3 regions of the Streptomyces sp. STAM6 genome follow, and region 2 is predicted to be linked to each of the others. Evidence: riboswitches for the same ligand, from Rfam matches in the RefSeq annotation. Region 2 holds a riboswitch; each other region holds the start of a gene.
The links. A riboswitch is a leader RNA that binds a small molecule or an ion and turns the genes downstream of it on or off. The one in region 2 is predicted to bind cyclic di-AMP.
Positions count from the first base shown of each region.

Region 1: it holds a riboswitch for cyclic di-AMP, as region 2 does, so the genes downstream of both, ACY34K_RS14010 (C40 family peptidase) here and ACY34K_RS10270 (M23 family metallopeptidase) in region 2, are expected to answer to the same signal.
Region 3: it holds a riboswitch for cyclic di-AMP, as region 2 does, so the genes downstream of both, ACY34K_RS11060 (M23 family metallopeptidase) here and ACY34K_RS10270 (M23 family metallopeptidase) in region 2, are expected to answer to the same signal.

Region 1 is NZ_JBUEFZ010000009.1:113,519-123,678, reverse strand. It holds gene bioD (dethiobiotin synthase) at 1-561, opposite strand, end outside; gene ACY34K_RS14050 (adenosylmethionine--8-amino-7-oxononanoate transaminase) at 563-1,873, opposite strand; gene bioB (biotin synthase BioB) at 1,866-3,017, opposite strand; gene ACY34K_RS14040 (8-amino-7-oxononanoate synthase) at 3,163-4,308, shown strand; gene ACY34K_RS14035 (DUF397 domain-containing protein) at 4,324-4,539, opposite strand; gene ACY34K_RS14030 (helix-turn-helix domain-containing protein) at 4,555-5,424, opposite strand; gene ACY34K_RS14025 (ATP-binding protein) at 5,681-6,130, shown strand; gene ACY34K_RS14020 (LysR family transcriptional regulator) at 6,178-7,071, opposite strand; gene ACY34K_RS14015 (LysE family translocator) at 7,174-7,806, shown strand; gene ACY34K_RS14010 (C40 family peptidase) at 8,041-8,517, opposite strand; cyclic di-AMP (ydaO/yuaA leader) riboswitch at 8,522-8,702, opposite strand; gene ACY34K_RS14005 (hypothetical protein) at 9,023-9,340, opposite strand; gene ACY34K_RS14000 (ATP-dependent Clp protease proteolytic subunit) at 9,479-10,102, opposite strand.
Region 2 is NZ_JBUEFZ010000005.1:341,881-352,040, forward strand. It holds gene ACY34K_RS10245 (glucose-1-phosphate thymidylyltransferase) at 1-12, shown strand, start outside; gene rfbB (dTDP-glucose 4,6-dehydratase) at 9-1,031, shown strand; tRNA gene ACY34K_RS10255 (tRNA-Lys) at 1,063-1,135, shown strand; tRNA gene ACY34K_RS10260 (tRNA-Met) at 1,252-1,325, shown strand; gene ACY34K_RS10265 (PP2C family protein-serine/threonine phosphatase) at 1,517-2,680, shown strand; cyclic di-AMP (ydaO/yuaA leader) riboswitch at 2,883-3,016, shown strand; gene ACY34K_RS10270 (M23 family metallopeptidase) at 3,028-4,089, shown strand; gene ACY34K_RS10275 (PrsW family intramembrane metalloprotease) at 4,297-5,625, opposite strand; gene trmB (tRNA (guanosine(46)-N7)-methyltransferase TrmB) at 5,670-6,434, opposite strand; gene lhgO (L-2-hydroxyglutarate oxidase) at 6,651-7,862, opposite strand; gene ACY34K_RS10290 (MFS transporter) at 7,941-9,374, opposite strand; gene ACY34K_RS10295 (asparagine synthase-related protein) at 9,959-10,160, shown strand, end outside.
Region 3 is NZ_JBUEFZ010000006.1:170,257-180,416, reverse strand. It holds gene ACY34K_RS11075 (DNA gyrase/topoisomerase IV subunit A) at 1-132, opposite strand, end outside; gene ACY34K_RS11070 (M16 family metallopeptidase) at 321-1,655, shown strand; gene ACY34K_RS11065 (M16 family metallopeptidase) at 1,679-3,046, shown strand; cyclic di-AMP (ydaO/yuaA leader) riboswitch at 3,268-3,435, shown strand; gene ACY34K_RS11060 (M23 family metallopeptidase) at 3,448-4,230, shown strand; gene ACY34K_RS11055 (GntR family transcriptional regulator) at 4,523-5,221, shown strand; gene ACY34K_RS11050 (HPr family phosphocarrier protein) at 5,390-5,671, opposite strand; gene ACY34K_RS11045 (bifunctional acetate--CoA ligase family protein/GNAT family N-acetyltransferase) at 5,759-8,722, shown strand; gene ACY34K_RS11040 (DUF5998 family protein) at 8,817-9,401, shown strand; gene ACY34K_RS11035 (alkaline phosphatase family protein) at 9,401-10,160, shown strand, end outside.

The sequences.
Region 1 (10,160 bases), on a different contig from region 2:
CAGATCCGCCAGGTTGCACCGCTCAGCCAGCCCCGGCTCGGCCGGCCAACTGCCGACGACGACACCGGCCTGTTCGAGCCCGCGCGCCCGCAGCGCCTCCCCGGTCAGCGTCGCCATGTTGAGCGTGCCGAGCCCGGCGGGCGTGACGACCAGCACCGGAGCGCCCAGCAGCCGGGCCGCGTCGGCGAGCGTCCCCCCGTCGGCGTCGAGCCGCACCAGCAGTCCGCCCGCGCCCTCGACCAGGACCAGGTCGTGCTCGGTGGCCAGCTTCTCCGCGGCCGCGGCCACCGCCTCCGGCCGGACCGGCGGGAGGCCGGCGCGCCGGGCGGCCGTGTCGGGTGCGAGGGGCTCGGGGAAACGGGCCAGTTCGCGGGTCGTGACCTCGCCGGCGAGCCGTACCACCTCGTCCGCGTCGCCCCGCTCGTCCGGCCCCACGCCGGTCTGCGCGGGCTTGAGCACGGCGACCGACCGGCCACCCGCCCGGGCGACCGCGGCGACGGCGGCGGTGACCACCGTCTTGCCGATCTCCGTCCCCGTGCCGCTGACCACCAGAACCGTCATCTCAGCCCTCCCGTGCGGCCGCGCACACCGCGCGGCAGATCCGTGCCAGGTCGTCGTCACCCGTGACGTACGGCGGCATCACGTACACCAGGTCCCGGAAGGGCCGCAGCCACGCGCCCTCGCGGACCGCGGCCGCCGTGGCGGCCGCCATGTCCACGGGGTGGTCGAGCTGGACCACGCCGATGGCCCCGAGCACCCGCACCTCGCGCACCCCCGGCAGCTCGCCGGCCGGCGCCAGTCCGTTCCGCAGCCCGGCCTCGATGCGCTTGACCTCCTGCGCCCAGTCCTGGCCCAGCAGCAGGTCGATCGAGGCGCAGGCCACCGCGGCGGCCAGCGGATTGCCCATGAACGTCGGGCCGTGCGCCAGCACCGGAACCTCGCCCCGCGAGATGCCCTCGGCGACCCGCGTCGAACACAGAGTCGCCGCCATCGACAGATAGCCGCCGGTCAACGCCTTGCCGAGGCACATCACATCGGGGGAGACCTGCGCCTGTACGGCCGCGAACAGCGTGCCCGTCCGGCCGAAACCGGTCGCGATCTCGTCGAACACCAGAAGTACGTCGTGCTCGTCGCACGCCTCGCGCAACACCCGCAGGTACGCGGGGTCGTGGAAGCGCATCCCGCCCGCGCCCTGCACCACCGGCTCGACGATCACGGCGGCCAGCTCGTGCGCGTGCCGCTCGACCAGCGCGCGCAGTTCGTCCGCGTAACTCTCCTCGTACGCGGCCGGCGGCGGGCCCGCGAAGATCTGCCGCGGCAGGACGCCGGACCACAGCTCGTGCATCCCGCCGTCGGGATCGCACACCGCCATCGGCTGCCAGGTGTCGCCGTGGTAACCGCCGCGCCAGGTCATCAGCCGCCGCTTCTCGGGCCGGCCGACGGAGCGCCAGTACTGCAGACACATCTTGACGGCGACTTCGACGGCCACCGAGCCGGAGTCGGAGAGGAAGACGTGGCGCAGCGGCTCGGGCGTGATCTCCACCAGCCGGGCCGCCAGCCGCACGGCCGGCTCGTGCGTGAGCCCGCCGAACATCACATGGCTCATCCGGCCGAGCTGGTCGCGCACCGCCTCGTTGAGGACCGGGTGGTTGTAGCCGTGCACGGCGGACCACCAGGACGACATGCCGTCGACCAGCTCCTCCTGCCCGTGAACCGGCTCCGCGAGCCGGATCCGGACCCCGGACGCGGACTCCACGACCAGCGGGTCCGTACGGCCCGGCATCGGGCCGTACGGATGCCAGACGTGCGCCCGGTCCAGGGCGACGAGCTCGGCGGGGGAGAGGGCTTCGGGGGCGGAGCGCGGCTCAGGCATTGGGCGCGAGGTCGGTGCCGGCGCCCCGGCGGCGGACGGCCACCAGGTCGGGACGAGCGGCCTCGGTCGCCGGGGCGGAGTCCCCGCAGACCGAGCCGGAGCCGCAGCCAACGCCGGAACCGCAGCTCTCGGAGGTCTCGACACGGTGCTCGGGCAGCGTGGTCGTCCCCGCGCCCTCCACCTCGAAACCGGCGTCGGCGATCATCTCCAGGTCGGCCTTGCCGGCCTGCCCCTCGCTGGTCAGATAGTCACCGAGGAAGATCGAATTGGCGAGGTGCAGGGCGAGCGGCTGGAGCGAGCGCAGATGGACCTCGCGGCCGCCCGCGAGCCGGACCTCCACGTCCGGGCAGACGAACCGCACCATGGCGAGGATGCGCAGCGCCCGCTGCGGGGTGAGGTTCCACTCCTTGGCGAGCGGGGTGCCCTCGAACGGGATGAGGAAGTTCACCGGCACCGAGTCGGGGTCCAGCTCACGCAGCGCGAACACGACGTCGACCAGGTCCTCGTCGCTCTCGCCCATGCCCGCGATCAGCCCTGAACACGCCGAGAGACCCGCGGCGTGCGCCTTCTCCACGGTGTCCACCCGATCGGCGTACGTGTGGGTGGTCGTGATGTCCCCGTACGTTCCCTCCGACGTGTTGAGGTTGTGGTTGTAGGCGTCGGCGCCCGCCTCCCGGAGCCGCTCGGCCTGACCGTCCGAGAGGAGCCCGAGGCAGGCGCAGACCTCGACGCCCTCGTTCTGTTCCTTGATGGCCTCGATGGTCTTGCCGACGCGCTCGACGTCCCGGTCCGTCGGGCCGCGGCCGCTGGCGACCAGGCAGACCCGCTTGGCGCCGCCCGCGACACCCGCGGCGGCCGCCTTCGAGGCCTCGTCCGGCTTCAGCCAGGTGTACTTGAGGATCTCGGCCTTGGAGCCGAGCCGCTGCGAACAGTACGAGCAGTCCTCCGGGCACAGACCGGACTTCAGATTGACCAGGTAGTTGAGTTTCACCCGCCGCCCGAACCACTGACGGCGCACCTTCCCGGCCGCGGCCACCACATCGAGCAGCTCGTCGTCGGAGGTCGCCAGCACGGCGAGCGCTTCTTCGCGGGTCGGCAGCTCGCGCCGAAGCCCCTTGTCCACCAGCGTGTTCAGCAGGTCCATGGCGCTGATCCTGGCCTACGGCATACCCCTCGGCCAAGGAGGAACTCCACAACAGACGCCGAATGAGGTGTGTGTATGACCACACTCTGACCACGGCCGGGGCCGGTTAGGGTCTGTTCGCTGCCTACAAAAGGGAACCCGAGACATGCCCCAGGCTCCTTTCGACTGGACCGAAGCGGAGGCCCGCCGCCGCGCCGACGCCGGTCTGGTCCGTACGCTCCGCCCGCGCCCCGCCGAGCCGGACGTGCTGGACCTCGCGAGCAACGACTATCTGGGCCTGACCCGCCACCCGGACATCACCGCCGCGGCCGCCGAGGCCGCCCGCCGCTGGGGCGCCGGCGCCACGGGCTCCCGCCTGGTGACCGGCACGACCGAGCTGCACACCGAGCTCGAGCGCGAGCTCGCCGCGTTCTGCGGCTTCGAGGCGGCGCTCGTGTTCTCCTCCGGATACGCGGCGAACCTCGCCGCCCTGACCGCGCTCGGCGCCCGGGACTCCCTCATCGTCTCGGACGCCGGCAACCACGCCTCGATCGTGGACGGCTGCCGGCTCGCGCGCGCCGAGACCACCGTCGTCCCGCACGCCGACCCCGAGGCCGTCGCCAAGACCCTGGACGCGCACCCCGGCCGCCGGGCCCTCGCGGTCACGGACTCCGTCTTCTCGGTGGACGGCGACGCGGCCCCGTTGAACGAACTCGCCGAAGTGTGCCGTGCGCACGGCGCGGCGCTGGTCGTCGACGACGCCCACGGCCTGGGCGTCCTCGGTGACGGCGGGCGCGGCGCGCTGGACGAGGCAGGACTCGCCGGCGGCGGCGACATCGTCACCACGGTCACCCTCTCCAAGTCCCTGGGCAGCCAGGGCGGAGCGGTCCTGGGCCCGGCCCGGGTCATCGACCATCTGGTGAACGCGGCCCGCACCTTCATCTTCGACACCGGCCTCGCGCCCGCGGCGGCGGGCGCCGCGCTGGAGAGCCTGCGGCTGCTGCGCCGGGAGCCCGGGCTCGCCGGCCGCGCGCGCACCGTCGCGACCACCCTGCACCGCCGGCTCACCGCCGCCGGACTGACCGCCGTACGACCGGACGCCGCCGTGGTCTCCGTGCGCGCCCCCTCGCCGGAACAGGCCGTGCGGTGGGCCGCGGACTGCCGCGCCGAAGGGCTCGCCGTCGGCTGCTTCCGGCCGCCGTCGGTACCGGACGGCATCTCGCGCCTGCGGCTCACCGCGCGGGCCGACCTGACCGCCGATCAGGTCGAGACGGCGGTCGCCACCATTCTCCGCACGGCCCCGGCCGGCTGACGCTCCGGCCGGCCGTCAGCCGGCCGGTTCGTGGCGGAGGTCCGCTATGAAGGACGACCAGGCCGCCCCGGAGAACCGCAACGGCGGCCGGGTGACGTCCTTGGAGTCCCGGACGGCGAGCCGGCCGGTGTCGAGGAGGGCGGCCTCGACACAATTGTTCATGCCCACGCTGCGGCTGCTGCGCCGCCACCGAAGGCCGTCGTCCCGCTGCTGTGCGAGGTAAGCAGACATGTGGGGTGCCTCTCCCTACGCGCCGTCACCGATCCCGGCGATGAGTTCCGCGGAGTCCTCGGGCGACAGGGCGTGCGCCTGCATCGTACGGAAAGCGGCGCTGTACGCCTCGAGGTCTTCCGTCCGTTCGAGGTAGAGGCTACTCGTCAAGTGGTCGAGAACAACCACATCCAGATCAGAAATGTTCGGAAAGGAGAAGATAACGAAAGGGCCGGAGAGGCCGACGTAGCCGCCCATCGCGAACGGCAGCACCTGCAACCGCACGTGCGGCAGGGCGGCGAGTTCCACCAGCCGCCGCAGTTGGGCCCGCATCACCACCGGACCGCCCACCTCCCGCCGCAGCACCGCCTCGTCGAGCACGGCGTCCAGCCGCAACGGCGGTTCCGCGCACAGCACTTCCTGACGGGCCATCCGCACCCGCACCAACGAGTCGACCGTGGACGCCGGAAGCCCGTCGAGCGCGGCCCGGGTCACCGCCCGCGCGTAGTCGGGCGTCTGCAACAGCCCCGGCACGACCGACGTCTCCAGCGTCCGCGCCGCGCACGCCTGCGACTCCAGACTGATGAAGTCCCGGTACTGCTGCGGGATCACACCACGGTAGGCGTGCCACCACCCGGATCCCCCGCCGTCGGCCGCCGCACCCGCGAGCGCCTCCAACAGCGCCCGCAGCCGGGGGTCCCGGACACCGTAGGCATCGAGCAGCAGCGTCACATCCGCGCCCGTGACGCCGCTGGCTCCCGTCTCGATCCGGCTCACCTTCGACTGGTGCCAGCCGACCAGCCGTGCGGCGTCGCCGCTGGTGAGTCCGGCGGCGAGGCGCAACCCGCGCAACTCCTCGCCCAGTTTGCGCCGACGGACCGCCGGTCCGTGTCGCGTGCCCCGCATGACCGCCGCCTCCTTCCGTCCTCGCCGTCCCTCCTCGGCGATTCCCCCGGCCAACCCCTCAGTTTGCTCGCGAAATCCGGTCTCCCGTCGCAGAGTTCACCGCTTCGAGCGACAGATATATGCATATCTTGGTGGATCGCTCCCCTCAGGGGCGGCATGAGTGGCAGTCTGGCGCGGAGCACAATCCGAGGCCGTCCTCGCAAAGCATCCGCTACGTGTCGCAGACCGGCCCCGGTGGGAAAGGGACAGCGTCGCCATGGCAGACCACCAGGAAGCATCCGTCACTCTGCCGAGCGATCCCGCCTCGGTCTCCGTGGCCCGCAGATACGTGGCCGACGTGCTCGCCGAGTGGGGCCTGCCCGACGAGGCACCGGCCGCGGACACGGTCCGGCTGATCGTCTCGGAGCTCGCCACCAACGCCGTCCAGCACACCTTCGGGCAGTCGCCCACCTTCACGGTGGACGTCCGGCTCGAACGCGACGAACGGCTGCGCATCGGCGTCACCGACAGCCATCCGCGCTGGCCGCAGCGCCTGCCCGCCGCGGTGCAGCAGGACAACGGCCGCGGCATGGTCATCATCCGCTGGCTCACCGCCGAATGCGGTGGCCGACTCTCCGTCACCCCGACCCCCGACGGAGGCAAGACGGTCTGGATCGCGCTGCCCTGGACGCTCCCCGTGCAGAACCAGGGCGCCTACCCGACCTGACCGCGGCCCGACCGGTCCCGAAATCGCCGCGCGGAGCAGTCGCGGGCCTACAGAGGCTGCCCCGACCCCGCCCGGCCGAAGCCACCCCGCAGCAGCGCGCGCAGTGACTGGGCGGCCGGGCCGGAATCGTCGCCCCGGTGCGCCACCGAGATCGTCCGGCGGAACGCCGCCGGTTCCAGAGCCCGCACGCCCAGCGGCGCCGGCTCCATCGCCGCCACCATCTCCGGCACCACCGCCACCCCGAGCCCCGCGCTGACCAGCGCACACACCAGGGCGTACCCCGGGGACTCGCACACCACCGCAGGTGTCGCCCCCGCATCGCGCAGCGCACCCTCCACACCCCGGCGCGGCGGGTGGGCCGGCGCGCTGCTGATCAGCGGCTGACCCGCCAGCTCCGCGACCGGCAGCCGCCCCGAGCCCTCGGCCAGGACATGCCCCGGTGCCGTGACCAGGACCAGCTCCTCCACCAGCAGGGGCTCCAGCACCACCCCCGTGGGCGGCGGCTCGGCTCCGGCCGGCTCGTAGACATGGGTCAGCGCGAGATCGACCTCACCCGCGGCCACCGCCGCCACCCCTCGCGGCGGCTCGTACTCGGTGACCGCCGGCTCCACGTCCGGGTGCGCCCGCCGGAACGCGCTCAGCACCGGCGGCAGCAAATGGATGCCCACCGTGGTGAACGTCCCGACCCGGAGCCGGCCGCCCGTCAGCCCGTGCAGCAGGGCCAGCTCGTGCCGCGCCCGCTCCATCTCGTCCAGGACCCGGCGGGCCCGCGCCACCAGCACCTCGCCCGCGGCCGTCAGCCGCGCGCCCCGATGGTGCCGGACCAGCAGGGACGCACCCGCCTCCCGCTCCAGTTTGGCCAGCTGCTGGGAGAGTGCCGGCGGCGTGTAGCCCAGCCGTGCGGCCGCCCGCGTGATCGAACCGGCCTCCGCGACCGCCACCAGCGCGGCCAGTCGAATGGGGTCGTACGTTAAGCATCCCTTTAGGCAGACCCACAAGATTGCACGTACACGCTCATACCCGTTACGCAGCAGGCTGAGCCCATGGACGCACAGCTGATCGCCTTCATCGGTGTCGCCGCGGGCATGGTCGCCGTGCCGGGCGCCGACTTCACCGTCGTCGTACGCAACGCGATGTCCTCCCGCCGCGCCGGAGTCGCCTGCGCCGTCGGTGTCGCGGGCGGACTGCTCGTGCACACCGCCCTCGCCGTCGCGGGGCTCGCGGCCGTCCTGGTGGCCGTGCCCGTCCTGTACCGGACTCTGCAGATCGCCGGCGGCGTGTACGTCCTCTGGCTCGGCGTCCAGGCGCTGCGCGGGGCCCTCAGGGCGGCGCCGGACGAGGAGGAGCCCGCCGGGGAGGCCGGCCCGGGGGCGGGCCGCAGCCTGCGTCAGGGCTTCCTGACCAATGTCCTCAACCCCAAGGCGCCGGTCCTCTTCCTGAGCCTGCTGCCGCAGTTCGTGCCGGAGGGGGCGGCCGTGCTGCCGCGCACCCTGCTCCTGGCCCTGATCGTGGTCGTCCTCGCGCTGATCTGGTTCCCGGCCGTCGCGCTGCTGGTGGACCGGCTCGGGCGGTGGCTGCGCCGGCCGCGCACCGCCCGTACCGTGCGAGGAGTCACGGGCGGCGGGCTCGCCGCGCTGGGTGTGTCCCTGCTGGTGGCCCCGGCCGCCGGGCCCTGACGACGGTCCGGCGGCGCACGCGGTACGGGGCCGGCGCCGGACACTCCGGATGTGCCCGGAGGCGCGCCCCTGTACCGCGGCTCATGTCGTGGCCTTCAAGGGCTCGGTTCACCTCCGGGGCGCCTGTCGCCGGTGTCGACGGTCGATCGTGCCCAGGTCGCTCGTTCCTCGCGACCCTCCGCGCGTTCTCCCGTTCGGCACCGTCGCGCCCCTTCGGCTCACTCGCCCGGTACGTCAGCGCACGCGCCCGTACCAGACCGACTTCGACCAGATCTTTTCGAGCTTCACCACGGAGCCGGTCTTGGGCGAGTGCCAGATCTTGTTGTTACCCGCGTAGATCCCGACGTGGTAGACGCTGCTGCCACGATGGAAGAACACGAGGTCGCCCTTCTGCCGGTTCGACGCCGAGATGTGGCGCGTCTTGTTGTACTGCTGCTGGGCGGTGCGGGGCAGCGCCTTGCCGGCCTTCTTGTACGAGTAGAGCGTGAGGCCCGAGCAGTCGAACCGGTTGGGGCCCGTCGCGCCGTACTTGTAGGGCGCGCCCTTCTTGGACGCGGCCACGTTCAGGGCCTTCGTCGCGTGCGCCGGGGCGGCGTGGGCCTCCGGCACGGCGCCGGGCGCCAGCACCGGCCCGCCGACGGCGGCGAGAGTGAGTGCCGAGACGGCACCGGCTCGGGACAGCAGAGACGGGACATGAATCTGCGCGTTCATGGCGCAACCCTTCGTCAGCCGCCTGTGAAGGATGACCTGTCGGGTTCGGGCTGGCGAAGTTGCCCGGCCGCTGACGCGGCTTCACCCCAAGGGCGACCGACCGGACGAACATCGTTCGGTCACCCGTACTGCCTGGGTCCTCCACTCCTGCCGATCCACTCCTGTCGACCAGGCATCCGGACGGCGGCAGGACTCGGCGTCCGCCCGGACCGCCCCGCCGCGGTGGCGGGGGCTTGTCGTCGACACGGATCTTGACCCATGAATTGACGAAATTCCGAGTCGAAACGGCCTTATGTGAGGCTCCTCACGACTGATCCGTTCGGGTGGACAGGGTCGTTTTGGAGCCCGGCCGTGGCGAAGGGGTGATCCCCGCACCAGGGGCGGAACCTGATATTCCGCCAGATGAGTAGTCCAGGAGCGCAACTCGCGTCGTACGAAATTCGTCCATATACATACGCTGAACGGGGGAGCGTTTCTCGTACTCCTGAGCCCATCCGGGCGAGGCCTACGTCGGTCCCACATCTCGATTGTGAGGGACCGTCACGCGACCCGCGCGCCGCTCGCCGTCAAGGACCCGGAGCGCTCGCGCCAGCGTATGAGCATGCACTTCGCTCTCGCCGCGCTCGTGCATCAGCGTCAGCGCGTCGCGCAGCGCCGTCGCGCGCCCGACCAGGGCCTGGGCCGCGCGCAGGGCCCCGTAGGTGTGGCTGGAGCGCGCCGGATTGATCCGCCCCAGCAGATCGACGACTTCCAGGTAGCTGTCGACGAACGCGCCCTCGGCTCGGGTCAGGGCGGGCAGCGGAGGTGGTTCCGGTGGCAGCATGCGGGCACCCTTCCTCGTGCGCCCCGTGGGCCGGGGGCTCGGTGGTCGCTGTCCGGTGGGTGGTGCGCTTGTGGTGCGGCAGGCGCCCTTCTTCGGCAGGGGGTCGTCCTTCGGCGCCGGCCCGTGGGCGGCCGACGCTCATGCCTTGCGGTTCTTGCGGCTGGGGATGACGTGGTCCACCAGGCCGTACGCCCTCGCGCCGACCGCGTCGAAGACCGTGTCGCGCTCGATGTCGGCGTCGATCCGCTCGCGGGTCTGCCCGGTGTGGCGTACGAGCATATCGGCGAGTTGCTCCCGCAGTCGCAACAACTCCGCCGCCTGGATGTCCAGATCGCTCGGCACTCCTCGCAACGGCTCGTCGACGGAGGGCTGCTGGAGGATCACGCGTGCTCCGGGCAGTGCGAGTCGCTTGCCGGGTGTGCCGGCGGCGAGGAGAGCGGCCGCGCCCGCACTCGCCTGGCCGATGCAGGTCGTCTCCACCTCGCAGGTGATCACCTGCATCGTGTCGTAGATCGCGGACATCGCGCTGAGCGAGCCGCCGGGGGAGTTGATGTAGAGCGAGATGTCCCGGTCCGGCGCGGCGTACTCAAGATGGAGTAACTGCGCGATCACGTCGTTGGCGGCGGTGTCGTCGACCTGGGTGCCGAGGAAGACGATCCGCTCCTCCAGCAGCTTGGAGTAGGGGTCGAGAGTCCGGGTCCCGGAGCCGGTGCGCTCCGTGAACTCCGGAAGGACGTAGCGGGCGGCGGGGTCGTGGGGCATGACGAACCTCCTTGGTCTCTGTAAAAAATGTACAGGATGTACAGGCCGTTATGATGGT
Region 2 (10,160 bases):
ATTCCCGCATGACGTTCCCCTCGCCCTCGTCCCGCACGGCCCCGAAGGTGCTGGTCACCGGCGGCGCCGGCTTCATCGGCTCGACGTACGTCCGGATGCTGCTCACGCCGCCAGGCGCGGGAGCGCGGGACGCGTCCGCACCGCCCGTCGGGTCGGTCACCGTCCTCGACAAACTGACCTATGCGGGCAACCCGGCCAATCTCGACCCCGTACGGTCCGATCCGCGCTTCACGTTCGTCCACGGGGACATCTGCGACACGGGCCTGGTGGACCGGCTGCTCGCCGACCACGACCAGGTGGTGCACTTCGCCGCCGAGTCCCATGTCGACCGGTCCATCGAGGGCGGCGCGGGCTTCGTCACCACCAACACCCTCGGCACCCAGATCCTGCTGGAGGGCGCGGTACGGCACGGGATCTCCACCTTCGTCCACGTCTCCACCGACGAGGTGTACGGCTCCCTCGCGCACGGATCCTGGGACGAGGACGAACCGCTGGCGCCCAACTCGCCGTACGCCGCCTCCAAAGCCTCGGCGGACCTGCTCGCCCGCGCCCACCACCGCACCCATGGCCTGGACGTGCGCATCACCCGCTGCTCCAACAACTACGGCCCCTACCAGCACCCCGAGAAGGTCGTCCCGCACTTCGTGACCCGGCTGATGAGCGGACTGACGGTGCCTCTGTACGGGGACGGCGCCAACGTCCGCGACTGGCTGCACGTCGAGGACCACTGCCGGGGCGTCGAGCTGGTCCGCACACGGGGCCGCGCCGGCCGGACGTACAACATCGGCGGCGGCACCGAGCTGACGAACAAGGAGCTGACCGGGCTGCTGCTGGAGGCGTGCGGCGCCGGGTGGGAGAGGGTGGTGTACGTCGAGGACCGCAAGGGCCACGACCTGCGGTACTCGGTGGACTGGACCCGCGCGCGGGAGGAGCTGGGCTACCGGCCGGCACGCGACTTCGCCCACGGGCTGGCGGAGACGGTGGCCTGGTACCGCGCCCACCGCGCCTGGTGGGAGCCGCTGAAGGCGTGAGACGACCGGCGCGGGCTATGCTGCGGGACGCGGGCCCTTAGCTCAATTGGCAGAGCAGCGGACTTTTAATCCGTTGGTTGTGGGTTCGAGTCCCACAGGGCCTACCGCATGGCGCCCCGTCCGGAACCCTCCGGGCGGGGCGCTTCGCCGTCCGTCACGAGACCGCGCCCCGTAAATGTAAATGATCTTGGTCTTGATGGCGTAAGGTGGTGTTCACCGACGCGGGGTGGAGCAGCTCGGTAGCTCGCTGGGCTCATAACCCAGAGGTCGCAGGTTCAAATCCTGTCCCCGCTACTGAAACCGAAGGCCCGGATCCTTGAGATCCGGGCCTTCGGCGTGTCCGGCTCCGGAGTGGCCCGGGGCGGGGGCCCGGCGCGGGCGGGCACGGAGCCCGCGGTGGGCGGTCCGGCCGCCGCCCGTGTCGCCCGGTCGGCGGACGGCGCCTCGCCGCGCGGCGCGGCTCCGGCCGGCCCGGGTGGCGCGCGATTACCGTCCGCAGCCTGGGTGGAGCGGGCAGGAGACCAGTCGTGGGGCAGCGAGTGCGACGCAGAGGGGTCGACCCCGTCATCCGCGTCCTGCCCGGACTGCTGATCGCCGGCGGTGTGGTGTACGACCTGGCGACGCCCAGCCCGTACACCGCCGTGCCCCTGTTCGCGGCGGCCCCGCTGGTCGCCGCGCCCTTCTTCACCCTGGCCGCCACCCTTGTGGCCGGGCTCGTGCCCCTCGTGGGGGTCGTCGGCCTGCGCCTCTCCATGGGCACCCTGGGACAGGCGCCGACCGTCACCGAGATCGTCACCTTGGCGACGGTGGCGGCGCTGGCCCTGCTCATCAACCATGTGGTGCGCCGCGGCGACGAACGGCTCGCCTCGGCGCGCGTGATCGCCGAGACCGCGCAGCGGGCGGTGCTGCCGCAGCCGTCCGCCAGGATCGGCGGCCTGCGCGTCGCGGCGCGTTACGAGGCGGCGCAGGCGGACACCTTCATCGGTGGCGACCTGTTCGCCGTGCAGGACACCCCCCACGGCGTGCGGCTGGTCGTCGGGGACGTCCGGGGCAAGGGGCTGGGCGCGGTCGAGGCGGTGGCGGTCGTCATCGGGGCCTTCCGGGAGGCGGCCGAGCACGAGAGCTCGCTGGAGGGGGTGGCCCAGCGGCTGGAGCGGGCGCTCGCGCGGGAGGGGACGCGGCGGGACGGGCTGGACGCCGTCGAGGGGTTCACCACCGCGGTGCTGGCCGAGATCCCGCGCGGGGACGCGGTGGTGCGGGTGGTCAACCGGGGTCACCCCGAGCCGCTGATGCTGCGCACCGACGGGGCCGTGGACCTGCTGGAGCCGGCCGAGCCCGCGCTCCCGCTGGGCATGGCCGACCTGGCCGCCTGGCCGGACCGGGCGTACGAGGTGTCGTACCCGCCGGGCGCGACGCTGCTCTTCTACACGGACGGGCTCTCCGAGGCCCGGGACGCGCACGGCGACTTCTACGACCCGCGCGGGTGGCTCTCGGGGCAGGCCTTCGAGGAGCCCGAGGCGTTGCTGGACGCGCTCGTGGAGGACGTACGGCGGCACACGGGCGGCGGGGCCACGGACGATCTCGCGCTGCTGGCGGTCCAGCGCCCACCGTCGCCACGCTCCGTGACCGGTGAGCAGCCCTCCGCATAACATTTGACGCACAGTCAGGGACTAATGGGCCTGTGAATGTTTTATCGGCGTGGTCAACTCGCCCGATTCTGGCAGCTTCTGGTGGGGTAAGTCCCCCGGTCCATTGGTTAATGATCAACGGGAACAGCTTGGAATCGGGTACCGACGTCTATTAACGTTCGATAACGCAGCGCGGTCGTCCCAGCCGTCGTCAGGACGGCACCGTGCGCGTGCGCCGAATTCCGCAAGGGAACCGGGGAACCACCACCTTGGGGTGAATCGGGCCGAAGCGGCCCGTAGGAGACCTTCCTGCTCCGAACCCGTCAGCTAACCCGGTAGGCGAGAAGGAAGGAAAGGAGTGCGCCTCCGTGGCGTCCAACAGGCCTGCCCCCGAAGCTCCCTTCACCTCGTTCGGTTCTTCGGGTATCCCGGACGCCCCGGGCGCAAACGCGCAGTTCGAGGAGTGGAACCCCACCGAGGAGACGGTCCGCCCGGTCCGCGGCCGGCACCGTGTCGCCAAACAGCGCGGCGGCCTGGCCCGTAGCTCCACCGTCCTCGGCGTCGGAGTCATCGCGGCGGTCGGCGCGGGCGGCATGGCCACCGCGCAGGACAAGCCGGCGGTCTCCATATCCCTCCCCGACGCCATCACCGACCACCTCCCGGACGCCGAGTCCCTCCCGGGCGTCGGCGACCTGATCTCCGACGAGGACACCCCCGAGGCCGGCGACAGCACCCCGCTCACCGCCGCGACCCTCACCCAGGACACCTCCGGCGAGCAGGACGGCGGGGCCGACGCCGGCGAGGCGCTGCGCGCCCGCATCCTCCAGCAGGCCGAGCAGCAGCAGGCGAACGCCGAGGCGCAGGCCAAGGCCGCGGCCGAGAAGGCCGCCGCCGAGCAGGCCGCCGAGCAGGCCGAGGCCCAGCAGACCGCTGCCGAGAAGGAGGCCGCGGCGGAGCAGGCCGCCCAGGAGAAGGCCGAGGCCGAGGCCGCCGCCAAGGCGGAGGCCGAGCGGCTGGCCAAGCTCGCCGCCGCCTGGTCCCTCCCCACCTCCTCGTACACGATCACCTCCACCTACGGCGAGGCCGGCTCCATGTGGTCCTCCGGGTACCACACCGGCCTGGACCTCGCCGCGCCCACGGGCACCCCGGCCAAGGCCGTGCACGGCGGCACCGTCAAGTCGGCCGGCTGGTCCGGCTCGTACGGCTACCGCATCGTCCTGGAGCTCGAGGACGGCACGGAGGTCTGGTACTGCCACCTGTCGTCGATGACGGTCGGGGCCGGCCAGACGGTCGCCACCGGCGAGACCATCGGCCGCGTCGGCGCCACCGGCAATGTGACCGGCCCGCACCTGCACCTCGAGGTGCACACGCCGGGCGGCGACGGCATCGACCCGCTGGCCTGGCTGCGCGGCAAGGGCCTGACGGTCTGACCACCGTTCTTCGCAAGACTCCGGCAGTCCTGGCGGCACCCCCCCCGACGACAGGGCTGCCGGTTTTCGTTCGCTCGTGAGACGTGTGCGGAGCAGCCCCTGAGCGGGACCCGTTGACGCCCCCTGACGTCACTCCGCGTTGGGGCACGTCCGGCCTTCGCGTCTTCCCCCTCGCGCTCGGCGGCAACCTCTTCGACGAAACACGCCCTAGGAGCGGTAGGGGTTGTAGCCGCCGTAGTTGAGGTACGGAGGCGGCGTCCACACCCGGCCGGTCGCCTGTGCCGCGTACGTCAGCGCGGGCGCGGCCATCTCCTTGCGCTGCCACAGGTGGTGCAGCAGCTCCTGCTCCCGCGCCACGAAGTCCGGGTCCGCCGCGCCGCGGTGGGCCCTGTGGCGCAAGAAGGCCAGTGAGGTCGCGAACGCCTCGTACTCGCCGACCGCGCGGGCCGCGGCCGGACCGAAGGTACGCCGCGCGTAGTCACGCGCCATCCCGCGCGCCTTCATCGAGGAGAGCGCGAGCGGTTCGGCCGGGGACAGCCAGCCCGCCGCGGCGTACGCCGGCAGTTCGCCCGATATGGTGCGCAGCTCCTTCTGCCGGGTCCAGACGGCGAGCCAGGTCAGCAGCCCGAACGCGGGCACCATGAACACCCCGTACACGGCGTAGAACCCCAACGGGCCGAGGGCCGCCGAGCCGTTCCACAGCGCGTGCATGCCCATGGCCAGCGCGAGCCCGAGGAACGGCAGCAGGACCCGGCGTATCCTCTTGCGCCGCGCGGTGAGCGCGGCGAGGCCGAAGCCGATGCCGGTCAGCACGGTGAAGAGCGGATGCGCGAACGGCGACATCACGATCCGTACGAAGAACGTCGCGGCCGTGACGGAGGCGAAGCCGGACGTGCCGATCGCCTGGTCCTCGCCGAACGCGTTGCCGAGGTACAGGATGTTCTCGGTGAAGGCGAAACCGGTGGCCGTGAAGCCGGCGATGACGACTCCGTCGACGAGGCCGGTGAAGTCCCGTCTGCGGAACAGGAAGATGAGCAGGACGGCCGCGGCCTTCGCGCTCTCCTCGACGACGGGGGCTATCACGGTCGCGCCGAGCGTGTCCGCGGACGCCGGGTCGGCGGTGGCGGTCGCTATCCAGCGGGTCGCGAAGGTGTTGGCGATGATCGCGACGAGCGCGGCGGCGCAGGCGCCCCACGCGAACGCGAACATCAGGTTCTTCCAGGGGCCCGGCTCGACGCGGTCCAGCCAGCGGAACGCCGCCATGAGCAGCGGCACCGGCAGCAGCGCGAGGCCCAGGCCGACGACGAAGCCCTCGGTGCCGGTCTGCTCCCGGACCAGTGCCAGGATCACCAGCCCGCACAGGGCGAGCACGGTGAACACCGCGACGGCACGCACCGCCTTGCTGCGCCAGAGGGCGCGGCGCGGTTTGTAGCGCCAGCGGGCACGCTCCGGAACGGCGTCGAACGACGGCTGTGGTTCGTACGCCGGGACGGCCGGGTGGTGCGGGGGCGGGTGCTGTGAGGGCGACTGGGACACCCATCGACCCTAACGAGGACGACTGACAGTCCGCGACGAGATTGCTACACGCGCCGGAACAGCAGGTCGTGGACGACGTGCCCCTTGTCCAGGCCCTGGCCCTCGAACCGGGTGAGCGGCCGGAACGCCGGCCGGGGCGCGTAGCCGCCGTCGGGCACCGTGTTCCCGAACCGCGGGTGCGCGGACAGCACCTCCAGCATCTGCTCCGCGTACGGCTCCCAGTCGGTGGCGCAGTGCAGCACGGCACCCGGCCTCATGCGGGTGGCGACCAGGTCCAGGAACGCGGGCTGGATCAGCCGCCGCTTGTGGTGCCGCTTCTTGGGCCACGGGTCGGGGAAGTACACCCGCACGCCGTCGAGGGCGTCGGGCGCGAGCATCTCGCGCAGCAGGATGATCGCGTCGCCGTTGGCCACCCGGACGTTGGTCAGGCCGGCCTTGTCCGCGAGGTTGAGGAGATTGCCCTGGCCGGGGGTGTGGACGTCCACGGCGAGGATCCCGGTCGCCGGGTCGTCCGCGGCCATCTGCGCGGTGGCCTCGCCCATCCCGAACCCGATCTCCAGCACGACGGGCAGTCCGCCGAACATCTCCGCGAGATCGAGCGTCCGCTGCCCGTCGATGTCCAGACCCCAGTCCGCCCACCGCCGGCGCAACGCATCGGCCTGCCCGGGCGTGACACGGCTGCGGCGCGGCTGGAAGCTCCTGATCCGCCGCTCGAAGTGCGACCCGGCGGGATCGGGCGAGGGGCCCTCGGGAAAGCGGGGCTCACCCTTGGGCCGACGGTGCAAGGCGGTTTCACGGGACTCAGACACAATGCCCCGATTCTACCGACGCCCCGCCACTCCCCGACCGGCCGTGCCCCGTCCCCTCGGGGGCGGGGGCTGCCGGGGCGCCGGGCACGGGGCGTCAGCCGGCTGGCGGGGGGCAGGGTGGCGGGGGCGGCCGGGCCGGGCGCCGGGCGACGTGTCGGCGTGGGGCTGCCGCGCGTAGGTCGGGGTGGGAGTGGGGATGAGGGTGGGGGTGGGGTGTCAGCCGCCGCCCAGGTGGGCGAGGACGCGGCGGGCCACCTCGCGGCCGATGGGCAGCGATGCCGTCGCCGCGGGGGAGGGGGCGTTCAGGACGTGCACCGTGCGGGTGGTCTCGCGGATCAGGAAGTCGTCGACCAGCGTGCCGTCCCGCAGGACGGCCTGGGCGCGGACGCCGGCCGGGGCGGGGTGCAGGTCCGCTTCGGCGACGGACGGCAGCAGGCGCCGGACCGCCTCCGTGAAGGCCCGCTTCGACAGCGAACGGTGCAGCTCGCCCGCGCCGTAACGCCAGTGTCTTCGGGCGATCCGCCAGGAGCCGGGCCAGGTCAGGGTGGCGGCCAGCTCGCGCGGGTGGACGGTGGACCAGCCGTAACCCTCGCGGGCGAGGGCCGGGACCGCGTTCGGCCCCACGTGCACGCCGCCCTCGATGCCCCGGGTGAGGTGCACGCCGAGGAAGGGGAACGCCGGGTCCGGCACCGGGTACACCAGGCCCCGCACCAGCTCCGGCCGCGCCAGCTCGTAGTACTCGCCGCGGAACGGCACGATCCGCACGCCCGGCTCGTCGCCGGCCAGCCGCGCGACCCGGTCGCAGTGCAGTCCCGCGCAGTTGACCATGGCCCGCGCGCGGACGATGTCGCCGGCCGCCGTGCGGACCGCGACACCCCACGGCCGCCGGTCGACGGCGGTGACCTCCGCGCCGAACCGCACGTCCGCGCCGGACGACTCGGCGAGCTGCGCCGCCACCGCGCCGTAGTCGCACACCCCGGTGGTGCCGACGTGGATCGCCGCGAGTCCCCGCACATGCGGCTCGTACTCGCTGATCTGCGCGGGACCCAGTTCCCGCACCGGGATGCCGTTCTCCCGGCCCCGCTGCACCAGCGCGTGCAGCCGCGGCAGCTCGGCCCGCTCGGTCGCGACGATCAGCTTCCCGGTGACCTCGTGCGGCAGGCCGTACTCCGCGCAGAACTTCACCATCTCGGCCGCGCCCCGCACCGCGAACCGCGCCTTCAGCGAGCCCGGCCGGTAATAGATGCCGCTGTGGATCACGCCGCTGTTGCGGCCGGTCTGGTGCCGCGCCGGTCCCGGTTCCTTCTCCAGCACCACGACCCGGGTCCCGGGGGCGGTGCGCGTCAGCGCGTACGCCGTCGACAGACCGACGATCCCGCCGCCGATCACCAGCACGTCGCAGTCGAAACCTCTGCCGTACGCGGACACGTGTGCCACCTCCCACCCCAGATAGTGCACTGGCCCACTGACAATGGCCTTAAACCAGGTGGGACACGTGTCACGCGATCACGCCGGTGCCATCAGCAGCGGGCGCGCCCGCTCCCGCAGCTCCACGACCCTCGGCTCGTCACCGTACGGCTCCAGCCGGTGCAGCAGGTCCCGTACGTACTCCGTCGTCCGCGCCGAGGAGATCCTCCCGGCCACCTCCACCGCGCGCGTGCCCGCCGCGCACGCCGCGTCGAGGTTGCCCGACTCCAGTTCGGCCACGGCACTCACGACGAGCCGCAGGCCGTGCGAACGCACGTACTCCTCCGTCGGCCGGGACAGCGCCTGCTCCGTGAACCTGCGCACCTGGCGCGGAGCCTTCAGGTCCCGGTAGCACTCCGCGGCGTCCGCGGCGAACCGGTCGTACGAGTAGAAGCCCAGCCAGGTCGGGTCCGCGTCGCCCTCGCGGGACCGCTCCAGCCATCCTTCCGCGGCCTTGAGCGCCGCCCCGGCCGCCGCCGCGTCGCCCGCCTTCGCGTGCGCCCGCGCCTCGACGAGCCGGAAGAACGACATGGTGCGCGCGGTGGCGAGGCCCCGGTTGCGCTCCAGCGCAGCCTGAGCCAGGTCCACGCCCTCGTCCGCGAAGCCCCGGTAGATGGCCTGCAGCGACATCGACGCCAGCACATAGCCGCCGAGCGGCACGTCGGCCGCCGCGCGGGCGAGGCGCAGTGCCTGGATGTAGTACCGCTGCGCCGCCTCCTGCTGGCCGGTGTCGAAGGCCATCCACCCGGCCAGCCGGGTCAGCTCGGCGGTCGCCCCGAACAGTGCCCGGCCGACCTCGTCGGAGTACGACCCGAGCAGCAGCGGGGCCGCGTCCACCCGCAGGCACTCCGGGACCATCGACGACCGCCAGTCGCCGCCGCCGTACTTGGAGTCCCAGCGCCGTGCGTCCTCGGCGGCCTCGCGCAGCTTGGCCACGTCGCTGTGGCCCACGCGCGCGTGCCCGGCGCCGTCCGGCCCGCCGTCGGGCGCCGGCACAGAGCGCTCCACCGAGGAGTCGGCGGGGGTTATCAGCCAGCGGGACGCGGGGGTGGCGTACGCGCTGACGGCGAACGAACCGGCCAGGGACTGCCAAATCCCGCCGCCGCCCGCCCGCCGCCCGGCCAGATCCAGCCGGTACAGCTCGGTCGCCGACTTGACCGCCTCGCCGACATCGCGCGGGAACGCCAGTCCGACCTCGGGTGCCGGGTCGGCGTCCGCGAGGCCGATCTCGTGCAGCGGCACGGGGCGGCCGAGCTTCTGCCCGATCGCGGCCGCGATGAGATGCGGCGCGGCGCCCTGGGGCACCATGCCCTTCGTCACCCACCGGGCCACCGACGTCTTGTCGTACCGAAGGGTCAGACCGCGCTGTGCCCCGAGGTCGTTGACCCGCCGGGCGAGGCCGGCGTTGCTGATTCCCGCGAGGGCGAGAACGGTGCCGAGTTTTTCGTTCGGCCCGCGTAGCTCCCTGGACATGCGCCACCCCTCGACACCCAGACGGCCGCCGCGACGCCAGGCATAGGCGCGCGGCATTCGTAAACCCAGCGTAGTTCGCCGCATCCCGACCGTTAAGGGGCGGTGTTCCGTATGGCGGGATTGTTGTGCGTACAAGAGGACGCGATGCGCCCGCCGTCCCTCGTCCGTGCTCCGGGTGTGTGGCCGTGCGCCCGCCCGTGCGCTCTGGCCCGGCCCGCGGGGGGAGCGCTTCCATGGGTGCTGCGTGGGTCGGCCCGCTGCGTACTGGACACCAGCGGGCTGGGGGACACCGTCGCCTCAATCCCCGCGGGCGGCGGACCGGTCCGGGAGGCGATGGGCGCCTCCCGGACTGGCGTATGAGTGAAGTGTGGACAAATGTACGGTTCGTATGGGCGTGGAGATTGGCTGAATGATGCCCATGGTTCGACCGGTCGAACCATGCACGGACCGTCGTCAAATGGCCAATGCCAGGGGCGCGTTCCCTTTTCAGGGCGCGACCCCTTAGCCCCTCCTGTGCGCCGGTTGTCGTGGCAGCATGTCCTCATCGACTGTGCGGAGTTTGTCCACAGGCTGTGGAGGCGGCGATGCGGTGGCTGGTGGGGTGGAGCAGTATCGCCGCGAGCTTCGGGACGGCCGGGGCCGTCGGAACCGAGGACGACGGCCGCACCATGCACCCCGTCGGCGGCCAGCTCCTGTGGGGCGACCCCGACCCGCTGTGGGCGGTCGGTGACTGGCGGCCCGACGAGGTCCGCGTCGTCACGGTCGATCCTTTCACCCGCCTTGCCG
Region 3 (10,160 bases), on a different contig from region 2:
CAGGGCCCTGGAGTAGATCACCGAGTACGCGTACTCGAGGAAGGAGCCCTGCATTTCGTCGACGACGTCGATGTCGAGGATCTTCTCCTCGAAGTCGTCGGGCTGCGTGGTCTTCGTGCTGCGGCGGGCCATCGCGGCTGCGGCTCCTTCACCAACAAAGGCTGATCTGACGCGGACCATTGTGGACCGTCCCACTGACAACACCGACCGCGACCCGGACGAGGGACGAATCGGCGGCCCGGGAACTTCGCCAGGTGCCAGTCCGCTTGCATACAGTGGCAGGACTCTTCCACACAGCGATCGAAGGGACGTACATGCCCATGGGTCACACGGCCACAGCCCAGGCCGGCTCCGGCGGCCTGACAGCGACCGAGCACCGCCTGGCCAACGGCCTGCGCGTGGTGCTCTCCGAGGACCACCTGACCCCGGTCGCCGCGGTGTGCCTCTGGTACGACGTCGGCTCGCGCCACGAGGTCGAAGGCCGTACCGGCCTCGCCCACCTCTTCGAGCACCTTATGTTCCAGGGCTCGAAGCAGGTCAAGGGCAACGGCCACTTCGAGCTGGTGCAGGGCGCCGGCGGCTCCCTCAACGGCACCACCAGCTTCGAGCGCACCAACTACTTCGAGACCATGCCGACGCACCAGCTGGAGCTGGCGCTGTGGCTCGAGGCCGACCGGATGGGCTCGCTCCTCGCCGCGCTCGACGACGAGTCCATGGAGAACCAGCGGGACGTCGTCAAGAACGAGCGCCGCCAGCGGTACGACAATGTTCCCTACGGCACGGCGTTCGAGAAGCTGACCGCCCTGGCCTACCCCGAGGGTCACCCGTACCACCACACCCCGATCGGCTCCATGGCCGACCTGGACGCCGCCACCCTCGAGGACGCGCGGAACTTCTTCCGTACGTATTACGCGCCGAACAACGCCGTCCTGTCGGTCGTCGGCGACATCGACCCGAAGCAGACGCTCGCCTGGATCGAGAAGTACTTCGGCTCCATCCCCTCCCACGACGGCAAGCAGCCCCCGCGCGACGGCACCCTGCCCGACATCATCGGCGAGCAGCTGCGCGAGGTCGTCGAGGAGGAGGTCCCGGCCCGCGCGCTGATGGCCGCCTACCGGCTGCCGCACGACGGCACGCGCGAGTGTGACGCCGCCGACCTGGCCCTCACCGTCCTCGGCGGCGGCGAGTCGTCCCGCCTGCACAACCGTCTGGTCCGCCGCGACCGCACGGCCGTCGCGGCCGGCTTCGGTCTGCTGCGGCTGGCGGGGGCGCCGTCCCTGGGCTGGCTGGACGTGAAGACGTCCGGCGGCGTCGAGGTGCCGGACATCGAGGCCGCGGTCGACGAGGAGCTCGCCCGCTTCGCCGCCGAGGGGCCGACGGCCGAGGAGATGGAGCGCGCCCAGGCCCAGTTGGAACGCGAGTGGCTGGACCGGCTCGGCACGGTCGCGGGCCGCGCGGACGAACTGTGCCGGTTCGCCGTGCTGTTCGGCGACCCGCAGCTCGCCCTGACCGCCGTCCAGCGGGTGCTCGACATCACCGCCGAGGAGGTCCAGGCGGTCGCCCAGGCACGGCTGCGCCCCGACAACAGGGCGGTGCTGGTCTACGAGCCCGTGACCGCCGACCAGAACGACCAGGAAGAGGGTGCGGACCAGTGAGCGCCGCCGAGCCTTTGACGTCCATGGAGTTCCACCCGCAGCCGCAGCCCGGTGAGGCCAGGCCCTGGGCCTTCCCCGCCCCCGAGCGGAGCACCCTGGACAATGGCCTGACCGTGCTGCGCTGCCACCGCCCCGGCCAGCAGGTCGTCGCCGTGGAGATCTCCCTCGCCGCCCCGCTGGACGCCGAGCCGGAGGGCCTCGACGGCGTGGCCACCATCATGGCCCGGGCGCTGTCCGAGGGCACCGACAAGCACTCGGCCGAGGAGTTCGCCGCCGAGCTGGAGCGCTGCGGCGCCACGCTCGACGCGCACGCCGACCACCCCGGCGTACGGGTCTCCCTGGAGGTCCCGGTGTCCCGGCTGCGCAAGGCGCTCGGCCTGCTCGCCGAGGCACTGCGGGCGCCCGCCTTCGCCGACGGCGAGGTCGAGCGGCTGGTGCGCAACCGCCTCGACGAGATCCCGCACGAGATGGCGAACCCGTCCCGCCGCGCGGCCAAGCAGCTCTCCCAGGAGCTCTTCCCGGCGACGTCGCGCATGTCGCGCCCCCGCCAGGGCACCGAGGAGACCGTGGCGCGGATCGACTCCGCGGCCGTACGGGCCTTCTACGAGGCGCACGTCCGGCCCGCCACGGCCACCGCGGTGGTCGTCGGCGACCTGACGGGCGTCGACCTGGACGCGGTCCTGGCCGAGACCGTCGGTGACTGGACCGGCACCCCGGGCAAGCCGCTCGCCGTTCCGCCGGTCACCGCGGACGACACCGGCCGCGTGGTCATCGTCGACCGCCCCGGCGCGGTCCAGACCCAGCTGCTGATCGGCCGCGTCGGCGCCGACCGGCACGACCGCGTCTGGCCCGCACAGGTCCTCGGCACGTACTGCCTGGGCGGCACCCTCACCTCCCGCCTCGACCGCGTGCTGCGCGAGGAGAAGGGCTACACCTACGGCGTACGGGCCTTCGGCCAGGTGCTGCGTTCCGCTCCCGACGGCACGGGCGCCGCCATGCTCGCCATCAGCGGATCGGTCGACACGCCGAACACCGGCCCCGCGCTGGACGACCTGTGGAAGGTGCTGCGCACCCTCGCGGCGGAGGGCCTGACGGACACCGAGCGCGATGTGGCCGTGCAGAACCTGGTGGGGGTGGCACCGCTGAAGTACGAGACGGCCGCCTCCGTCGCCGCCACCCTCGCCGACCAGGTCGAGCAGCACCTTCCGGACGACTACCAGGCCGAGTTGTACGTCCGGCTGGCCGGGACCGGCACGGTGGAGGCCACCGCGGCGGTCGTCAGCGCCTTCCCGGTGGACCGTCTCGTCACGGTCCTCGTCGGTGACGCCGCTCAGATCAAGGAGCCGGTCGAGGCGCTCGGCATCGGTGAAGTGACCGTTGTCACGAGCTGATTGAGCCCGCCCCGGTCCGCGCGCCTCGCGCGGACCGGACACGGAACCCCGGCCTCCAGCAGGACGCCGGGGTTCCGTCGTATGTCCGGTTTGTTGGAGAGGCTGGGTGTCTGCCCTGTGGCGTGCGCTACAAAAACCCGTGTCTGTTTGGCGATTGAAAGATCTCCCGCTTAGCGTCATGTGCGCTGTCCGCCAGTTGCACGCGTCGCATCCGCGACATCGGACAGCGATCGCCGAGTCCCCGTCCGGCGCGAGCCTGGGGAGCCGGGGACCCACATCAAGTCCCCCGGGGTGAATCGGACGCCTTCGCCGGCCGGCGGAGGGGCCCGTAGGAGACCTTCCTGCTCCGAACCCGTCAGCTAACCCGGTAGGCGAGAGGGAAGGAAAGGACCAGCCACTTCATGGCGTTCACCCGTGCCACCGGGAAGCACCGTGCCCCGAGCCGTATGAGCCGCAAGAGCGCGCATGCCGCCGGCGTCGCGGCCATCGCCACCACCGGCGTCATCGGAACCCTCGCTTCCCCGGCGCTGGCCGCCGACACGGACACCCGCGCCCTCGAGGACACCGGTCTCAACCAGGCGGTCATCACCGACACCATCGCCGACCGGATCGACGCCCAGGCCGAGGCCCAGGAGCGCGAGGCCGAGGAGGCCGCCGCCCTGGCCCAGGCGCAGGCGAAGGCCGAGGCCGAGGCGAAGCGCAAGGCCGAGGCGCGCGTGAAGGCCGCCCGCGATGCCGAGGAGCGCGCCGCCCGCGAGGCCGAGCGCAAGCGCCTGAACTCCTTCACGTCCCCGGTCGCCGGCTCCTACGTCAGCACCGGCTACCAGACCGGCGGGGCCATGTGGTCCTCCGGCAGCCACACCGGCGTGGACTTCCACGCCGCGTCCGGCACCAAGGTCGTCGCCGTGGGCCTGGGCACCGTGGTGGAGGCCGGCTGGGGCGGCGCGTACGGCAACAACGTCGTGATCAAGATGCACGACGGCACGTACACCCAGTACGGTCACCTCTCCTCCATCAGCGTCTCGGTCGGCCAGACCGTCGAGCCGGGTCAGCAGATCGGCCTGTCGGGCTCGACCGGCAACTCCAGCGGTCCCCACCTCCACTTCGAGGCCCGCAGCGGCGCCGACTACGGCTCCGACATCGACCCCGTCGCGTACCTGCGCTCGCACGGCGTCAACGTCTGACCCCCGCTGCTCGAAGGCCCGCGTTCCGAAGGCCCCGGCTCCCGGCGAGCCGGGGCTTCGTCGTGCCGCCGGGCGGTCCTCCCCGGCCCCCGGCTGCCCCGGCGACCGCGTACGGCCGGTGGACGGGCGGTGGAGCGCCGGTGGACGGACGTGAGGCGGCCGGTACCGGCCAAAAGACATCCTTTATTTGCCAGTGGGCATCGGAATTCCGGGCGTACTGCAATAGAGTCACGAACAGGCGTCAAACGCTCGAGTTTCGCGCGGGTTAAGCGAATTGATGCGGAGGTTCGGTATGCGCATTCCAGCACACTCGGTGTGCACGGCGATCCGCGACGACATCGTCTCCGGTGTCTTCGCCCGGGGCAGCCGGCTCACCGAGGAACAGCTGGCGCGCCGCTACGGCGTCTCCCGCGTCCCGGTCCGCGAAGCCCTGCGCACCCTGGAGTCGGAGGGCTTCGTGACCACACGGCGGCACGCCGGTGCCTGCGTGGCCGAACCCACCGAACAGGAGGCCGTCGACCTGCTGGAGGTCCGTACGCTCCTGGAGCCGCTCGGCGCGGCACGCGCCGCCCAGCGCCGCACCGAGGCGCACCTCAAGGTGCTGCGTGGCCTGGTCAGGCTGGGGCAGGAGCGGGCCCGCCGAGACCAGGGGGAGGATCTGCGGGCGCTCGGCGGCTGGTTCCACGAGACGCTCGCCCAGGCGTGCGGCAGCCCCGGGCTGACCGCCCTGCTGACCCAGCTGAGGCACAAGATCGCCTGGATGTACACGGTGGAGCAGCCGGCCCGGCCGGTGGAGGCGTGGGCCGAGCACGGCGCGATCGTGGACGCGGTGGCACGCGGCGACGCGGAGCGGGCGCGGTCGCTCACCGCCCTGCACGCCGAGCGCTCCCTCGGCTCGCTGGTGCCGCGCCGGCCGGAGCGCCCCGAGCGGCTGACCCGTCGCGTGAGGACTTCGCAACATCCCGTAAACACCGCGGGTGCCCGCAATTAACAGCACGGCCGTATACAAAGAAGTGCTTTGTTTGCGGGGTCTGTCGAGGCTGCCCGAAAACAAAAATGAACAGCGTGCAGAAATCGGTGGAGCCGTATCACCCGGAATTCCGCGTGATACGGCTCCACCGATTTGCGCACCCTTGCGCGGAGAACCGCGTCGGGCTCGTCAGACGGTCTCGGGAAGCTCCTCGAGCCCCTCGGCGACCAGCTTCGCCAGGCGGTCCAGGGCGGCGTCCGCGCCCTCGGCGTCCGAAGCGAGCACGATCTCCTCGCCGCCCTGCGCGCCCAGGCCGAGCACCGCGAGCATCGAAGCGGCGTTCACCGGGTTGCCGTCGGCCTTGGCGATCGTCACGGGGACGCCGGAGGCCGTGGCGGCACGGACGAAGATCGAGGCGGGGCGGGCGTGCAGGCCCTCGGCCCAGCCGACGTTGACGCGGCGCTCAGCCATGGTGTTGCCCTTCGGTGCGAGGAGTTGTCTAGACCAGTCTCTCATGTTCTGCGGCGTGCTCCGGAGCCCGCACCGTACTCTGGCCCCATGCGGACCCCGCCGGATCAGTCGGAACACGTGTATCCCGATCACTGGGAGGCCGATGTGGTGCTGCGCGACGGCGGCACCGCGCGGATCAGGCCGATCACCACGGACGACGCCGAACGCCTGGTCAGCTTCTACGAGCAGGTCTCGGACGAGTCGAAGTACTACCGGTTCTTCGCACCCTACCCCCGGCTCTCGGCCAAGGACGTGCACCGCTTCACACACCACGACTACGTGGACCGGGTGGGCCTCGCGGCGACCGTCGGCGGCGAGTTCATCGCCACCGTCCGCTACGACCGGATCGACGCCCGGGGGCTGCCCGCCACCGCTCCCGCCGACGAGGCCGAGGTCGCCTTCCTGGTCCAGGACGCCCACCAGGGCAGGGGAGTCGCCTCCGCACTCCTGGAGCACATCGCGGCCGTCGCCCGCGAGCGGGGCATCCGGCGGTTCGCGGCCGAGGTGCTGCCGGCCAACACCAAGATGATCAAAGTGTTCACGGACGCCGGCTACACCCAGAAGCGCAGCTTCGAGGACGGCTCCGTCCGACTCCACCTCGACCTGGAGCCGACCGACCGGTCGCTGGCCGTCCAGCGCGCCCGGGAACAGCGGGCCGAGGCCCGCTCCGTGCAGCGGCTGCTCGCCCCCGGATCGGTCGCCGTGATCGGGGCCGGGCGCGCCCCTGGCGGCGTCGGACGCACCGTGCTGCGCAACCTGCTGGAAGCCGGTTTCACCGGCCGTACGTACGCCGTGAACCGCGCGCTGCCCGAGAACCGGGCCTCGCTCGACGGGGTCACCGCCTTCCGCTCGGTCGCCGACATCGGTGAGCCGGTCGACCTGGCCGTCGTCGCCGTGCCCGCCGAGAGCGTCCCCGATGTCGTCGCCGACTGCGGGGAACACGGCGTCCAGGGCCTCGTGGTCCTCTCCGCCGGATACGCCGAACAGGGCGCCGAGGGCCGCGCCCGCCAGCGCGAGCTGGTGCGCCAGGCCCGCTCGTACGGCATGCGCATCATCGGGCCCAACGCCTTCGGCATCATCAACACCGCCCCCGGCAGCCGGCTGAACGCCTCGCTCGCGCCGCACCCGCCCGCCACCGGCCGCATCGGACTGTTCACCCAGTCCGGCGCGATCGGCATCGCGCTGCTCGCCGGACTGCACCGGCGGGGCGCGGGCCTGTCGTCCTTCATCTCGTCCGGCAACCGCGCCGACGTCTCCGGCAACGACATCCTGCAGTACTGGTACGAGGACCCCGACACGGACGTCGTGCTGCTCTACCTCGAATCGATCGGCAACCCGCGCAAGTTCACCCGCCTGGCGCGCCGCACGGCCGCGGTGAAGCCGGTCGTCGTGGTCAAGGCCGCCCGGCACAGCGGCAGCGCCCCGCCCGGCCACGCCGTACCGGTCACCCGCATCCCGCACGCCACCGTCTCCGCCCTGCTGCGGCAGGCCGGAGTCATCCGCGTCGACACGGTCACCGAACTGGTCGACGCCGGACTGCTGCTGGCCGGACAGCCCCTTCCGGCCGGCCCCCGGGTGGCGATCCTCGGCAACTCCGAGTCACTCGGCCTGCTCACCTACGACGCGTGCCTGACCGAGGGCCTGCGCCCGCTGCACCCCCTCGACCTGACCACCGCGGCCACCCCGGAGGACTTCCGCACGGCCCTGTCCGAGGCGCTCCGTGACGACGCCTGCGACGCGGTCGTGGTGACCGCGATCCCCTGGGTCGGTGAGAACGGCGTGACCGAGTCGGGCGACGGAGAGGTCCTGGCGGACGCCCTGCGGGCGGCGTCGGCGACCGCCCCGGCCAAGCCCGTACTCGTCGTCCACGTGGAGATGGGCGCGCTGGCCGACGCCCTGTCAGCCGCCACCAGCACGGCGCCCCAGCCCCCACCGGACCCCTGGTTCGGCGCCAGCCCGCGGCAGCAGGCCGCCCCCGGGGACCCCGCCCGGAAGACGGCCGTCCCCCAGCCTGCACCGGCCGCCGCCGCTCCGCCCGCGGGAACCCCGGCCGCCGGGGGCCACGGCGCCGAGGCGGGCGACCAGGAGGCCGGGGCGGGCCGCGAGAGGGGCGCCCACGAAGCGGAGGCCGGGGAGGCCGTGAACCGCATCCCCGCCTACCCCGCCGCCGAGCGGGCGGTCCGGGCCCTCGCCGAAGCCGTGCGGTACGGCCAGTGGCGCAGGCAGGTCGCCGACCCCGGGCGCGTGCCCGAGTACGAGGGGATCGACGAGGCCGGCGCCGCCGCCCAGATCGAGCGCGCGCTCGCGGCGGACGCCGGAGAGCGCGGAATCGCCCTGGACCCCGACGCCACGCGCGAGCTCCTTGGGCGGTACGGCATCCCCGTACGGCCCGCCCTGCCCGCCGCCGACCCCGAAGCCGCCGTCCGGGCCGCCGAGCGGCTCGGCTACCCCGTCGCGCTGAAGACCACCGCGCCGCAGCTGCGCCACCGTCCCGACCTCGGCGGCGTCCGGCTCGACCTCGCCACCGAGGAGCAGCTGCGACAGGCCTACACCGAGCTGACCGAGGCCCTCGGCAAGCCCGCCGAGCTCCAGCCCGTCGTCCAGGCCATGGTTCCGCGCGGGGTCGACACCGTCGTCCGCGCGGCCATCGACCCGGCCGTCGGCGCCGTCCTCTCCTTCGGCCTCGCGGGCGCGCCCTCCGAACTGCTGGGCGACACGGCCCACCGACTCGTCCCCGCCACCGACCGGGACGTCGCCGAACAGATCAGGTCCATCCGCACGGCGCCCCTCCTGTTCGGCTGGCGCGGCTCCGCGCCCGTCGACACCGCCGCCCTGGAAGAGCTCCTGCTGCGCGTGTCGCGGCTCGTCGACGACCACCCCGAGATCGTCGCCGTCGGCCTCGAACCCGTGGTCGTGGCCCCCCACGGCGTCTCCGTGCTGGGAGCCACCGTCCGGCTGGCCCGCCCGCCGGCCCGCACCGACCTCGGGCCGCGACGGCTCCCCAGCTACTGAACCGGTCCGGAACCGGCCGGTGAGCCCCGCCGCCGGACGGCCCCCGACGCACGAGCGTCCCGCGCAGGCACCGGGCCCCCGTAGGATGGAGCGCATGGCGAAGACCGGTACGACGACCCAGGGGCTGCGCGCGGCGATCGAGCGCAGCGGCTATTACCCGGCCCTCGTGGCCGAGGCGGTGGAGGCCGCCATCGGCGGCGAGCCGATCGCCTCGTACCTGGTCCACCAGGAGACCACCTTCGACGCCAACGAAGTCCGCCGCCACGTCACGGTCCTCGTCCTGACGGCCAACCGCTTCATCGTCAGCCACACCGACGAGCAGAACGCCGACACCAGCTCCCCGACGCCGTACGCCACGACGTCCACCGAGTCGGTCAAGCTCGGGCGGATCTCGTCGGTCGTGCTCAGCCGAGTCGTCGCCAACCCGGAGTCGTACACCCCGGGCACCCTGCCCCGCGAGGTCGTCCTGACCATCGGATGGGGTGCCGTCTCCCGCATCGACCTGGAGCCCGCGGCCTGCGGCGACCCGAACTGCGACGCGGACCACGGCTACACCGGCAACTCCACCGCCGACGACCTGAGCCTGCGCGTCAGCGAGGCCGGCGACGGCCCCGAGACCGTCCGCCAGGCCCTCGCCTTCGCCCAGGCGCTCTCCGAAGCCACCGCGGCCACCCGCTGATGGTCCACTCCCCGAGCACGGCCGCCGCCTGGCCCGACGAACCGCTTCCGCTCGCCCTCGACGGCGCACCCGTCCCCCAGTACGGCTCCGGGGCCCTCAGCGACCTGCTGCCGACCCTGGTGGCCGGCCAGGGCGTGCCCGGGTACGAGCACCGCATCACCGAGCTGACACCCGCCGACCGGAACTGCGTGTTCCTGATCGACGGGCTCGGCTGGGAGCAGATCAGGGCCCACCCGGACGAGGCCCCGTTCCTCACTTCCCTCCTCGCCACCTCGCGCGGAGGCACGGGGCAGCCCCTGACCTCCGGCTTCCCCGCCACCACCGCGACCTCGCTCGCCTCGGTCGGCACCGGCCTGCCGCCCGGCGAGCACGGCCTGCCGGGCTACACCGTCCTCGACCCCGCGACCGGCGCGCTGATGAACCAGCTCCGCTGGAGGCCCTGGACCGCGCCGCACGTCTGGCAGCCGCACCCCACCGTCTTCCAGCTCGCCGACGCCGCCGGTGTCCACACCGCCCAGGTCTCGTCGCCGGGCTTCCGGGAAACCCCGCTCACCCAGGTCGCCCTCAGTGGCGGAACGTTTCACGGACGGCTGACCGGCGAGGAACGCATGGACTTCGCCGCCGAGCAACTGGCGGCCGGTGACCGGTCACTGATCTACACCTACTACAGCGAGCTCGACGGCAGCGGTCACCGCTTCGGCATCGACTCCGACGCCTGGCGGGGCCAGCTCATGTGCGTCGACCGGCTCGTCCAGCGGC